Regions from separate parts of the Thermoplasma volcanium GSS1 genome, predicted to be linked through region 1. Evidence: riboswitches for the same ligand, from Rfam matches in the RefSeq annotation. Region 1 holds a riboswitch; the other holds the start of a gene.

The links. A riboswitch is a leader RNA that binds a small molecule or an ion and turns the genes downstream of it on or off. The one in region 1 is predicted to bind thiamine pyrophosphate.
Region 2: linked by a shared signal. The riboswitch ahead of TVG_RS05660 (MFS transporter) and the one ahead of TVG_RS06660 (MFS transporter) in region 1 are both predicted to bind thiamine pyrophosphate.

What each region holds. Positions count from the first base shown of each region.
Region 1 covers NC_002689.2:1,305,621-1,313,163, forward strand. The annotation lists gene TVG_RS06640 (heavy metal translocating P-type ATPase) at 1-585, opposite strand, end outside; gene TVG_RS08225 (YHS domain-containing protein) at 671-808, shown strand; gene TVG_RS06645 (DUF1059 domain-containing protein) at 875-1,060, shown strand; gene TVG_RS06650 (nicotinate phosphoribosyltransferase) at 1,057-2,235, opposite strand; gene cysS (cysteine--tRNA ligase) at 2,292-3,710, opposite strand; gene TVG_RS06660 (MFS transporter) at 3,865-5,109, opposite strand; TPP riboswitch at 5,095-5,203, opposite strand; gene TVG_RS06665 (MarR family winged helix-turn-helix transcriptional regulator) at 5,307-5,762, shown strand; tRNA gene TVG_RS06670 (tRNA-Met) at 6,090-6,176, opposite strand; gene TVG_RS06675 (30S ribosomal protein S3ae) at 6,185-6,832, opposite strand.
Region 2 covers NC_002689.2:1,108,177-1,115,719, reverse strand. The annotation lists gene albA (DNA-binding protein Alba) at 17-286, shown strand; gene TVG_RS05675 (polyprenyl synthetase family protein) at 882-1,862, shown strand; gene TVG_RS05670 (ArsA family ATPase) at 1,872-3,035, shown strand; gene TVG_RS08565 (hypothetical protein) at 3,043-3,219, shown strand; gene TVG_RS05665 (L-piperidine-6-carboxylate dehydrogenase) at 3,273-4,817, shown strand; gene TVG_RS05660 (MFS transporter) at 4,831-6,051, opposite strand; TPP riboswitch at 6,036-6,144, opposite strand; gene moaA (GTP 3',8-cyclase MoaA) at 6,198-7,178, opposite strand; gene tuf (translation elongation factor EF-1 subunit alpha) at 7,364-7,543, shown strand, end outside.

The sequences.
Region 1 (7,543 bases):
TGCCTTCAGCGATGAAGCCTCTGCATCCTTAATGGATGCACCAGAAACGATGTGCACGATCTTTGGCATCATCTGCAGCAGCTTGTCGCCGGCACTAGACGCCCTCTTTTTTGAAATGTTCTCAATGTAGCTTCCAGTCAGTATTAAAGATACGATAAAATCAGAAGAATCAAAATATACAGACGAATTCGGTATCGCCTGTGGGAAAATGGACACAAAGAGCGAAAAGAAGAATGCTGTGAGTACACCTATAGATATGAGAAGATCCATATTTCCCGAAAAATTTCTTATTGCTGAATATGCCCCTCTATAAAATGGGAACCCAGAGTAAAATACAACAGGAATAGATAATATGAATAATACCCAATCCTTTTGCGGAAAGAGCGCGTAGCTCAATATTAATACCGGAATGGAAAATAGCCATGCAATTACTAACCTTCTCTTTAGGCTTCGACTCTCTCCTTCAGGAGACAGAAACTTTTCCATGCATCCCTTTGAACAGAAATAATAACGTTGACCATCTTTATCGACGTAAAGGTCGGACGTTTCTGGAACATACATTCCACATACCGGATCAGTTGGCATATATGTTCATAAAATTTAGACTGATAAATATATGCTGTGCATTTTGCACTGAATAGAATTAAATCCTTTCACGAAATGAGGATATATGATTGATCCTGTCTGTGGAATGAAAGCTGATAAGAACTCAAAATGGAAATCAGTATACAACGGCAAAGAATATTATTTCTGCAGCGAGCACTGCAAAATTCAGTTCGACAAAAATCCAATAAGATATACTAGATGAATTACATTTATTATTGCATAACTAGTATAAGAAAATATTTATTAATAACTATAAGTTATGTTATTCATGGCGAAATATGTGTTTAAGTGTAGCGATATCGGCATGAATTGTGGTTTTGAAGCCTCCGCAAAGAGCATAGATGAACTGATGCCAAAAATTGTGGAACACGCTAAGACGGCACACAACATAACTGAGATCAACGAAGATCTAAAGAACAAGGTCACATCGGCAATTAAGAAAAAAATGTTTTAATTTGAAGATCTAAAATATTCTAATTCTGAAAGAGTTCTTTTCCTTATTTCTTTTGGTTCAGGGTATTGGCTTAAAAGCTTCCCATGTTCCATGTACTTTACAATAATATTGTGCATTACACCTCCACAGCTGCAAGGCTTTGATTCAACTCCATATGGTACTACTTCAACTTTTCTGCACTTTTCACACCTTAATACGCTCTTCTTACCAGATAATTTTCCTCTCTTTGTTTTAGGTTTATCGTCTATGCTTACTATATCAAGGGCAAAATCAAATGGCTTTGCTGAAGATATGGAGGTACCGACTCCAAAAGCCTGTGCCCCTGCTTCTCGAAGTTTGGCTACGGTATTTTCATCAAGGCCGCCAGATACCATTATTTTTATATCGCTTCTGCCCCTCAGAGCAAGTTCCCACTTTACTTCCCTTACAAGTGCTTCAAAGTTACCTCTCCTCGACGATGGTGTATCTAGCCTTATATAATCAACGTGTTCGAATTCTTCTGCTACCTTTATGGCAGCGAATTTTTCATCCATATAAGTATCTATCAAGATCACAGATTTTTGGCCATTTTTTGTATTCTTTAATGTTAATCTCCATGCCTCATCGTCACCAAGAATAATTGATAATGCATGTGGCATAGTTCCTATAGGTTCTTCCCCTATCAGCTTTGCTCCAAGTATTCCAGATACACCGTCAGCCCCTCCTATAAATGCAGAACGGTCAATCATTGGTGAAACTGCTGGATGCATCCTCCTTATTCCAAAGGAAAAGAATGGGCAATCACCGGCGGCTATTCTAACCTTTGAAGATTTAGTCGAAATACCGGAGGCCTGGCATATCATCCCTAAAATGGAGGTTTCGTACATTCCGAAATCGCAGTAATTTCCCTCAATACGAATGAACGGTACAGGAATACCGTTAGAGTCTCTTGGGTACAGGATGGTGCCTTCAGGGATAGCGAACACATCTACATCTATTCCCTCTAACAGCTTCAGAACTTCGTCAAGGCCAGAAAAGTTTATCCATGTGTCGAGCGGCCCAGATACTGTAGCTTCCATTGCAACCCTGTGATCTTTGCATGTTTCTGTCAGAGTTGAAATGCTTCTTTCAAAATAAACATCTGAGGCAAGACCCTTCTTTATGTCGTCCTCAGAGGCAATGTTAAACATCTTCATATTCCCCACTTTTTGTTATCACCCTATTTTTCCGAGGTATTTAAATTGAGCAAGATCTATTCTTGCCACCAAACGGTAACGTCACCACGATCCTCTATATGTATTCCATTCTTCTTCAAGACGTCTCTGATCGCATCGGAAATTAGGAAGTTCTTTTCCTTCCGCATTCTTGTCCTCAATTCAACAAGGTCATCTACTATTCCTTTGCTTACCTCCTTTTTTTGCTCTAAGATTCCGAGGAAGGTGTCAACCCATAAGTACACTTTCTTAAGTTCTTCCGCAACTTCCTTGTTTATCCCTTCAAAGTTCCTATTTATTTCTCCAGTGATGGCGAGCAGTTTAACTATTACCGAATGGAAATCGAAATCGTTTTCGGCAAGTGAACGCATCTCAGAAATTACCGAATTAACATCAATCTTGAAATTGCCAGAACCATTGACATACTCTAGCTTTCTATAGGTATCGTTTATGTAATCAATCAACTTCTTTGACTCTTCCATCAATTCCTTGGAAAATTCAATTTGGGTCCTATAATTTGCATTAAGTATTGCAAATCTAAGGTCTTCCGGTCTATAATCCTTAAGTATATCCCGTATAGTTATGAAATTTTTAAGCGATTTAGACATTTTCTCCTTATTTATGTTTATCATTCCCGTATGTATCCAGTAATGGGCTAGATATCGTTTTCCGCTAATTGATCTCATCTGTGCGATTTCCGCCTCGTGATGCGGGAAAATAAGATCTGATCCGCCTCCATGGATATCATACTCATCGCCAAAATAAGTTTCTGTTATTGCAGTATCTTCAATATGCCAACCGGGCCTTCCTTCTCCCCATGGAGATGGCCACGATGGCTCTCCTGCTTTCTTCTTCTTCCATAGTACAAAATCTTCAGGGTTTCTCTTGTTTTCATTTACTGCTACTCTATACCCAGCTATAATTTGATCTAAGCTCTGGTTAGATAATTCACCATAATCTTTGAATTTCCGTACTTCAAAATAAACGCCGTCATCTGTTTCATATGCGTATCCTTTCTCCATCATCCTGCTGATTTGCGATACGATCTCATCTATGTAAAGTGTTGCCCTTGCAAAGAAATTGACAGAATCAACCTTAAGCCTTTTCATGTCTTCCTGGAATTCGCTAAAATATATTTTTGCAACTTCAGATGGCTCGATTCCCATTTCTTTAGCTCTGTTTATTATTTTATCATCAATATCAGTAATATTTTGGAGGTAAAAAACAGAGTATCCTTCCAACTTCAGAAACTTCGCAACAGCATCGAAGAAAATATAGGTCCTGGCATGCCCTATATGAAAGTGATCCTGAACCGTTGGCCCGCACACAAACAGGTTCACCCTACCCCTGTGCATCTCGTTGAACTCTTGCAAACGTCTGGTCAACGTATTATATATAAGCATTAATTGTTCATAACACGCAATAATAATAATGTTATTGGTTTGATCAATTACCATCTGCTACGGTTTCGGAGATTTGGTTTCTAAATCTCCTATAACATTAAAATCTAGTTATAAGGCCCTCCTTTAGTATATAATGCGAATATGTGATAATGACATGTTTCTGCTTCAAATATTATTATTAATTTAGTTTAAAAATAAAAATATTGACTTAGCTGTAATAGTCCATGCTTACGTTCTTTGTTTCTACGCCTATGAACATCCATACTATGGCTGCTACCAACCCCAAGCACCACAACGCAAGATTAAAAAATATATACTGCGACAGTGTGAACGAAGCGGTCAGGTAAATAGATGCAATATACGCGAGTATAGGAAATACTCGAACAAGGCCTATGGATGTGGATCTACGCTTTGTTCCAAAGAGTTCTGGTTCAAGTGTAGTCCTTGAAGCCCAAGCAAATTCTGAGAACATCATATTGATAAAAAGAAGCGGGAGAAAAACTAGCATGTTATCTACGTATTTTATCGTGGCAAGTATAAGTAGTATAGAAATAGTGCCACCCAAGTATGATAATATAGCATACTTCTTTCTGCCGATATCAACTAGGAACATAGCGATTATGCCGGCTACAGAAGCACCAAGCAATGCATAGAAAATTATCTCACTTACCTGGGCTGGTGAGAAATAATAAGGGCCTACGATGTATGCCATAAGCCCGAACGTTAGATATTGTGATATTCCAAGGATAGCAAGAAAAGCTAACGAAACACTGAAATTCGGTTCTTTTATCCGTATACCGTCTTCACTGATCTTTAATTTTTTATAGAGATTTTCAGCTTCCTTCTCCGATCCAGTTTCACGAAGCCACCTGAACGACTCCGGTATAGATCTTCTAGTGTATAAAGCGAGAAACACAGCAAAGAAGGCGATAATTAGGAAATACAACTTTTGTATTTGGATAGAGGATGAGTTAAAATATAGAAACACAAACGCAATAACAGCACTTCCTACATTATTCATATTAGGCACAAATGCGAGGAATTTACCCCTGTGTTTTATCGGAACATCTTCAGATATCAGGGATAAAGTCGTAACCTCTTCGCCCCCTACGCCTATCTCAGATAGGGCGATACCTATAACAAGCAATACTACATTATTCGAGGCAAAGATGATGAGAAGTCCAGCCAAGTAAAAAAGAATTGTCATTAGGTATATTGGTTTTCTACCTAGGATGTCTGAAAGTTTACCAAGGATCGTATTCCCAGTCAGTAAAAAAACAGATGGCAAAGAAAGAAAAACAGATAAATAAACTCTTGGAAGCCCTTTAACATAAGGCCACGCAGTAGCAAGCGGAGCTATGCTTGCTATTATGCCCCATATAAACATCCCAGCTGAAGCAGACACTAAAAGAGATCTTACATAATTTCTATCTCTACTATATGCATCCGACATAATTTCCCTCCGCCGGCATTACCCGGATCAGGTTCAAAGGGTCGATCCTCCTCGGATCCTCTCAGCCTCCTACGAAGCTCCCCTTTATGAACTGATATTCTCATCGCATATTTAAGGTTTGATCATGTTGACATTAATTGAGACATACAAAAATATATGTAATAAACTATTATAAGAGTAAAAGTACAGTGATTGAGATGGCATACGATGATGACGAGAATTCCATGGCCATCAAGGTATGGAGACTCTACGTAGACCTTTGGAAACTTTGGTATAAAAAGAACGAGAGGAATTTAAATAAGATCGACCTGTCGATCACCGAGTTCACCATAATGAGGCATTTAATTGAAAATGGACCTATGTCAATGGCTGCTATAGCCTCTCTCATAAACGTTACTCCAGGTTGGATCACCGGCGTAGTAGATAAAATGGAAGAAAAAAATTTAGTCACTAGAAATAGAGATTCTACCGACAGGAGAATAATTAAAATAGCAATAACAGACCGGGGAAGGGAAGTATACGAAAATGCAAAGAAAAATCATTATGCATTCATAAGAAAAGCCCTTGCTGAACTCAATGAAAACGAGTTACAACAAACCTATGTTTTGCTACAAAAAATGATGGATGATGTCTCTAAACTTGAATCAAATTGAATATAAATAATGCGAAACATAGTATTAACCGCTTCATAGAATATCAGAAGATATACACCTCCTCAAATCTAATCAACACTTGGTTATTCGACTTTTGGATCGCCAGCATTTTTATTTTTCTGCGTTATATTCTCAGCAAGCGATACATTTACGACGGGTACTTACTATGAATAAACTTACGTTTAAATTTTATGAAACTTTTTTAAAAAGAAAAATGATCCTGTTGAGCTAAGGAAATTTACATTTTAAAAACAGTTAAACTTTGTCTGCCTATATTATAGAAAAATTAGGCTCTTAGATCTTTATCTCAAATTTCATCAGTTTATATGCCGGGATCGGGGATCGAACCCGAGACCTCCGGATTTCTCAGATTACCTTATGAGTCCGGCGCTCCTCCAGCTAAGCCACCCCGGCATCTTTATTTAATTTTGCACGACAGGCTCCTCTCCGGAATTCTGAGATCCGGCATGGATTTCAGAAATACCGGAAAGTGAAACTAACTCAGATTTCCTAACCTCGATCTTCTTGAGTGGGTATATATCCTTGGTAGCGGATATCATATCATTATAGATGTCATCGCCTATCAAGTATCTAACAAATTCGGAATATGGCAATGACAACCCCTTATTTAATATGAAATCCGTCAATACCTTTCTTATCTGGAACTTCTTAGTGTTGGTCACCTTCCCATCTGTTACAACAACAATTTTTACGGTTATGATGCTATTATCTGAAGTTTTGACGTCTTCGATTATATCTATTCTCTCTTTCCTTCTTCTTACAAGGCGCCTGATATAATCGTCACCTATGTAATGACCTATGAAAATAGTTTTACACTTTGTACCCTCACAATTTGTTATCCTAAATAAGGCCTTTTCATTAGATTTTTTGAAATTTCCGGTAAGCTCAGATATCGGAACCTCTACTACCCTATTTACCATAGAATTTGAATCCTCACCCAGAGCAACCGAAACTTCTTTTGAACCTAGGTACGGAGGGGCCTCTACAGTATACCAGACTTTTTCTTTCCATTTTTCTTTTCCTTTCTTTTGAAACTTTTCACCAGCCATTCAATCCCTCATCATTCGATTAGCGTGAATATAGGGGTAATTATTGCACTAAATTAAACCTTTCGTATGGGAGCTTTGCCAAATGTCATTTGACATTTGACTTCCTGCCATCTGTCCCACATCTTCACTTAACAAGACCTTAAAGGATCTTTTCGAACATGTACAAACACTTCTCGCTACATCCGTGTATGCATTCACATCTCTATTTATAGTAAGACAATAGGAATCACAATTCAGTATTCTGCCTTATTCTATTCTGATAGTCGATCTACATACCTATCATTACGTATGGGAACTATGAGGTTCCCATCTATGATCTTAAAGCCAAAGTATGCAGATAGCATTGGCTTTTCCACATGTAGTATAATTGAGTTTTCCTTTTATCTCGGCCTTTTCCTGCAGGCTTCAACAAGTGCAGCTGATTTATTAATTATATTCTAATAATAATACGAAGGCATATTGTATTTTTTAAGATCATTGTAAACTTCCTTTGATGCAGAATTTCATTACGTAATATTCCTTACCGATCATAATATTCATCATGAAAGTGACCATATCAGTAAATTCGTACATGATGTCTTTCAACTTATCATATGGCAAGAAATTCTGTGTTATGGCCTTATAGCATACACAGATGTGTATAGTTACCATATATGAATTTACTTATACTATTTCATTATTTTTCATCATTTTACTTGAGATATCGATCCA
Region 2 (7,543 bases), 200 kb from region 1:
GCGGTAGTGATCAAAAATGGCAGAGGAAAATATAATCTTTGTAGGAAAAAAACCAACGATGAACTACGTCCTTGCAGTGGTTACGCAGTTTAACAACAACGCCAACAAGATAATAATTAAAGCGCGTGGAAAAACAATAAGCAAAGCAGTCGATGTAGCTGAAATAACAAGACACAAGTTCATACCAGACGCAAAGTACGAAGAGATAAGACTTGATACAGAGACCCTTCAGGGAGAGAGGGGCAGCTCTAATGTTTCTTCCATTGAAATAACTCTGTCGCGCTGATGAGGCGTGGCAGATAAGTTTTATAATTTATGTTCTTGGATATAATTATAGTTTATTGGCTTGGAGCTGTATAAAAATAACACGTTATTGAATCGATTGCAATATTGCTACACCATTTAATATCTTCTGATATCAGGCATAATGCAAATTGTATTTCCTTTTAATACCACCTTACAACATTCGTCTTTTGTTTCTATATCCTTCTATAATGAATTTACAAGGGAATATAGCAAGAAAGCTGCGGTCTTGAGGAGATGAAGTTCGAAAGGCGTGTATCGATATATTTAATTTATTTTCGTAACCTATGCGGATACTAGAAATAACATCGAAAGAGTACTCTAGGTATGGATGCATGGTGATTAGTGATAGTAAATTATCCGAGTGTACAGCTCGTGGACACGTTGACCACGCTTAGGACGACTGTGATCCCAGGACATCCGAAGCTTTAGCTAGGAAAGAATGTCAGGTTATGTGCGAATGCACATAATTATACTATAACTTATTCGGAAGATAAGAACATAAAGAGATAGATTATTGGTTAACTGGTTCGAAACGGTTAAAACTTTTAATACGATATGAGGATAGAACTGAGTTCATGAAAAGCTTCTATGAATGGGAACTAGCCCTCCACAGCAAGATTGAGGAAGTCAACGAAAGGCTCTTTGAAGTGGTTAAAAGCGAAGAACCTGATCTTGACCGAATGGCAAAATATACCATAGAAGCCGGCGGCAAGAGGTTCAGGCCCCTCCTTACGATCCTGGCCTTTGAATCCAGCACAGATGATCCTTATTTTAAGATATTAGACCTCGCAGCTGGTTACGAACTAATACACACTGCGAGTTTGATCCACGACGATATAATCGATGATTCACCTATGCGGAGGGGAAGGCCAACCTTAAGTTATAAAGAAGGAATAAATAATGCAATAGTTGTTGCTGATTACTTGTTTGCAAAAGCCTATGAGTTAGGATCTAGGTACGGCCCTCTTGTTTCGAAGGTCATGGCGGATGCATCAAGCCGGTTAGCCGAAGGGCAAATACTTGAAGCCGTTAACTTGGGAAATCTTGATATAACAGAAGATACATACTATAAGATTATAGAGAACAAAACGGCACATTTCTTTGAAGCTTGCGCCCTTGGTGCAACAATAGTAGCCGAAGCAGATCGTCCAACAAGGGAAATACTATCAAATTTTGCATTCAACCTCGGCATGGCTTTCCAAGTGACGGATGACATACTGGACATAGTAGGAGATGATAGGTACACAGGCAAACCCACTTTTGTGGATATAAAACACGATGCACTAACTCTGCCTATTATTTACGCATTGAGAAACTCCAATGATAACGATAGAAGGGCGATCATAGACATGATCAACGGAAGGAGGGAAATTAACAAATCCTTGCTTAAGGACATATTTCTGAAGAGCGGATCTATAGACTATTCTTTCTCTGTGGCTAAGCAGTACATTACGAAATCTATGGACTATCTGAAAAAAGCAAAGAAGTCTCCAGACATAGATCTGTTAATGGAGTTAGCCTTCATAGTAATTGATAGAATTGAAATATTCCAATGAGGTGAAAATATGAAACCTAGAATATTGCTTTATACTGGAAAAGGCGGTGTTGGAAAGACATCAATAGCAGCTGCAACAGGTTCGCTATTGGCTGCGGAAGGAAAGAAAACGCTTATAATATCAACAGATCCAGCCCACAGTCTTGGGGATGCGTTCGGGATGGAAATTGGGCATAACATTAAGAAGCTAGGAGAAAACCTTTATGGGCAGGAAGTAAGCGTAGTCCAATCGATTAATGAGCATTGGGGCGAGCTAAAAGATTATCTCCGCTCCTTATTTTTATCACAGGGGCTGGATCCAGTTTCTGCAGATGAGATAGCTACATTGCCCGGCTTCGAGGAAGCCTCGGAACTACTATACCTCAGGAACTACTATTACGATGAAGAGTATGATACCATAGTTATGGATAGCGCGCCAACTGGAGCTGCCCTCCAGCTGCTATCCTTCCCAGAGGTTATGACATGGTACATGGACAAGCTTTTCCCCCTTGGTAGGAAAACTGCGCGTGTCGCTAGGCCTATACTAAAGCCATTTGTAGACATACCGTTGCCGGACGATGAGGTATTCGAAAATATTGATTTGCTTTATAAACAGCTTACAGACATTAGAAAGATCCTCACAAACAATGAAGTGACATCCATTCGGTTAGTTACTAATCCTGATAATATGTCTTTCAGTGAAACGAAGAGAGCCTATACCTATTTACTTCTGTATGGTTATCCTGTTGACGCCGTAGTAATAAACAAGATACTTTCAGACGAAACTGGCGGCTTCTTTGAGAAGATGAGGGTGAATCAGCAGGACATAATAGATGAAATGGAGCACTCATTTGTTGATGTCAAGGTTTTCAAAGTAAAACTTCTTCAGGAAGAGCCTATAGGCCATGAAAAATTAGTTGAATTAGGAAAACTTATCTATGGAGACGAAGATCCATACAAGATATTCTATAAAGGCACACCGATAAAGTATTCGAAAAGCGGCGAAAAATACATACTAAAGATAAAGATGCCGTTCGCCGCAAAGGAGAACATAAACCTTTTCAACCATGGGGGTGAACTTACTATAGAGATAGAGAATTGGAAGCGGGTGTTTTATCTACCAGAATCCATCTCTGATAGGAGGCCGGTATCGGCGGAATATTCAAATGGATATTTGAATGTTGTACTTGAGTGATGCAAGTATGGACATAGAGATAACTATCAAACTATCCAAAAAGACTTATGAAAGGCTTGAGAGGCTGTTTTACCTTGCTACTTTGCCAGAAAACTTTGCTAAATTACAGAGAGAGATAAGAGAAGCAAGCAAGCCTAAGTCTGAAAGCGAGAAGGATAAATTCAGAAAAATTGAAATAAAATAAGTTTTCATCATTCGTGAATAAAGATCAAAATTAATATACATTTTTTCACTACAATGCATATGGCAGCAGTATTAGAAGAAGACGCTCTTTCTATTCTAGGTCTTGAGAGGGTTAACTCTGGGATATACGACGGAGAATGGAAGAAGCCAGCTGGCAAGATGCTTACAGTCTATAGCCCAATTGATGGAAGCGAGATAGCAAAGATTTCTATGGCTACCCGGGAAGATTATGATGAAATGGTCAAAAAAGCCCAAGAGGAGTTCAAGAAGTGGAGAATGATCCCAGCCCCAAAACGTGGCCTGATAATTAAGGATATAGGGGATGAATTAAGGAAAGAGAAGAGAAACCTTGGCAGGATAGTTACGATAGAGGCAGGAAAGACTCCGAGCGAAGGGGAGGGGGAGATACAGGAGATGATAGATATCTCCGATCTCGCTCTTGGTCTTTCAAGGCAACTTTACGGACTTACCATAGCCAGTGAAAGGCCTTATCATAGGATGTATGAACAATGGGTTCCACTTGGCCCAATTGCCGTTATAACTTCTTTCAACTTCCCAGCTTCTGTATGGTCATGGAATTCTTTTATAGCAGCCGTAACTGGTGATGTCGTTATTTGGAAGCCATCTTCAAAGGCAGCGCTCACAGCAGTAGCCGTCATGAAGGTTATTGAGCGGGTATTGAAGAGGAATAATGTACCTAACATATTCTACCTTATGGTCAGTTCTGGAAGTGAAGGTGGGGATTGGATAACAAATGATCCGAGAATACCTCTCGTCTCATTTACCGGATCAGTTCCAGTTGGTAGGAAGATATCAGAAAATGTAGCAAAGAGATTAGGCAAATCCATACTGGAACTAGGCGGAAACAATGGTGCAATTGTGTCTGATAAAGCAGATATCGATCTAGCCCTTCGTGGAGTTGTATTCGGTGCACTAGCTACAGCAGGTCAGAGATGTACTACTACCCGCCGTGTCATTGTGAGCGAAAAGATATACGATGAATTCGTTAAGAAGCTTGTCAATGCCTATTCCAAAGTAAAGGTAGGCGACCCCAGGGAGAAGGGTGTACTAGTCGGCCCTCTCATAGACGAGGATGCAGTTCGTGACTATGAAGGGGCAATCAGCGAAGCCGTGAAACAGGGTGGAAAAGTCTTATATGGCGGAAAGAAAATAAGTCTTAAGGGTTACGAGAAAGGGCATTATGTCGAACCCACAATAATAGAGGCAAATCCCAACATGCCAATAGTCAAGGAAGAAACGTTTGCTCCAATACTTTACGTAATGAAGTATAAGACTATCGAAGAAGCATTGGAAATACATAACAGCGTCCCACAGGGTCTTTCGTCATCCATATTTACCACTGATCTGCGCGAGGAAGAAGCTTTTCTCTCGCCCTACGGATCGGATTGCGGCCTTGCGAACGTCAATACTAGCACTGCCGGTGCAGAGATCGGCGGAGCATTCGGAGGAGAAAAAGATACTGGCGGTGGAAGAGAGAGCGGCAGCGATGCCTGGAAGTTTTACATGAGAAGGCAGACGGTGACCAAGAACTGGGGGCAGACTCTGCCGCTTGCCCAGGATGTGGTATTTGATTTCTAAATTTTTTATTACATTATATTAAGCTTTTGTTTAATGTTTCATAACCCTTCGAATACCACAGTATTGATCCTATGGAACCAATGACCCATATAATGGTTGCGAATACCATGTATTCGAATACACTTATACCATTCAAAACAAAGATGGATACTATGTACAGGGCATATGCTATTCCTCTAACAGCTGCTATGCCGGAACCTCTCCTAATTGTAGTGAACAGCTCAGGCTGAAGGATTTCTCTAACGGCCCAGCCGAGTTCTCCAAAGAATGAATTTATGACGAGCAATACTAGGAAAACGAAGAAGGGTAAGCTGCTTATCAGGTATAGAAGAAAGACAGCCATGGAGAGAAAACCACCCATATATGCGATGACTGAAGTTAACCTTCTTCCTATTCTGTCAATAAAGGCTATTATTGCAAATCCAGATATTGCTTCTCCAAGCCCGTATATAAAAGGTATAATTGATGTATATTTCGGATATTCGTATGGGCCAAGTATATCTGCAACCAGGGCAAATGTGAGAACAATTGTTATGGCGAACATTGAAAGGACGATGAATGGAATCACATGCATCTGGGGCTTCTCTATTAAGGTATCGCTATTCTTGGTGTAGAACCATCTTAGGCTTTCTGGGATACGACTCCGCGTATAGAGAGCAATAGTGATCCCGCCTATGGCCATTACCCCAAAAATAAGCTTCTCAATAGCAATTGAGTACCCAAATGCTATAAATATTCCGGATATGGCTGCAACGCCTACGTTTGCAGAGTTTGAAACCAATACAAGTACTTTACCTCTATACTTCAGTGGAAATTGCTCTGCAAGAAATGCAAGTGATACGGTCTCTTCACCTCCAAATCCAAATTCAGCTATGAATATGGAGGCAAGGATCTCAAAGAAATTTCTAGAAAAGATTATACCAAGGATACCTGCGATTCCTAGAGCAAGCGTGGCCATAAAAAGAGATTTTCTGCCAAGCAAATCTGATGTTCTCCCAAGGACAACATTTCCAATCAGAAGGCCTGCTGGTGAAGAAAGCAGTACGTACATATAGCCCCATGAGGGTACGATTGGCCATTCCGTGACTAATGGTGCTGTAACAAGAAGAAGGCCCCATACAAAGAAGCTTGCTATCATTGTTAGCGCCATTGATGTGTGTATTCTATTCCACTCAGCTGTGTCAAGAAATTTTCTTACTTCGTCGTAATCCCGAAAACTATAATCAAACAACATACTTCCCTCCGCCGGCATTACCCGGATCAGGTTCAAAGGGTCGATCCTTCTCGGATCCTCTCAGCCTCTTACGAAGCTCCCCTTATCGTCCTCTTATTTATATCATAAATAAATAGTTCATGTGTCAAGAAATGTGAATTTCGATTTTATTTTCTCTTATTTTGAATAATGCTTTTAGCTAGAACCTCGTTCTGTCTAACTTCATCGCCAGGCCTCCAATACGGTTCTCTTCTTAGCACTGCTTGGCGGAATAGTTCGGAGATAGTTTTTTCGTCATTTATGCCTTTGAACTTTACGTTTGTATCTGAACGCATGAGGCACGTCTTGAACTCGCCTTCTGATGTAATGCGCAAACGTGTGCAGTGGGCACAAAAGTCTGGATTACGTTGTGGTTTTACGAATTCAACTTTCACTTCGCCTGCCTGTGTTCTTATAATATACCTTGGTCTATTATGCAGCTCGTTTCTTTCTATTGATAGCGCCTTGTCTGCGATTTCTTTTTCCAGACTGTCAAGGGGCATATGGTACTTTAAGTATTCTTTTGATGATTCTCCTTCCCTAGTCGTCTCGTATTCTATAAGCTGCAGTATCGCATGTTTCTCTGCCGCCAATTCTATCATGTCAGGTATCTGATCCACGTTTAGATCTCGGAGAACTACAAAGTTAATCTTAACAGGAGTAAGGCCAGCTTCGTTTGCTGCATCTATAGCTTTAATTATCCTGTCCCGCGAATTGACTCCAGTTATAGCTTGAAAAGTGTCTTCATCAAAGGCATGCATTGATATATTCACCCTGTCTAGCCCAGCCTTCTTAAGTTCGTATGCTAGAATTGGAAGCATAACACCGTTAGTTGTCATTGATATGTTGCCAGTTATGTACTTCCTTATTCTCTTCACTATATCGATTAGATCTCTTCGAAGTGTAGGTTCCCCACCGGTAAGCTTTATCTTATTTACCCCAAATTTGTGGGCTATCTTTACTACTCTTTCGATTTCTTCAGGTTTAAGCGCTTCTCCACTGATCTCTGTACCTTCCATATGGCAGAAGAAGCAGTTAAAATTGCACGTCGTATTGAGCTGTATCCTAAGGCTTAAAACGGGTCTGCCGTATAGATCTGTTAAAACCATAGCTGAATAGATTAAGCATTTATCCTTATTAACATTATCTAACAGTAAATACCGACAAAACTTGACTTACATCGGATCGCTGTATGTCTCCTTTTTCACGAAAAAGCTAAATAAGGATCAACATATTAGGGTTCAAACTGCGAGAGAGTAAATATTCTCCAGGTATTGATAAAAAGGTGAAAATAATGGCAAGTCAGAAACCACACCTAAATCTGATAACGATAGGTCACGTAGATCATGGAAAGTCTACGCTAGTAGGAAGGCTCCTCTTTGAGCACGGAGAGATCCCGGCACATATTATAGAGGAATACAGAAAGGAAGCTGAGCAGAAGGGTAAGGCAACGTTCGAGTTTGCTTGGGTCATG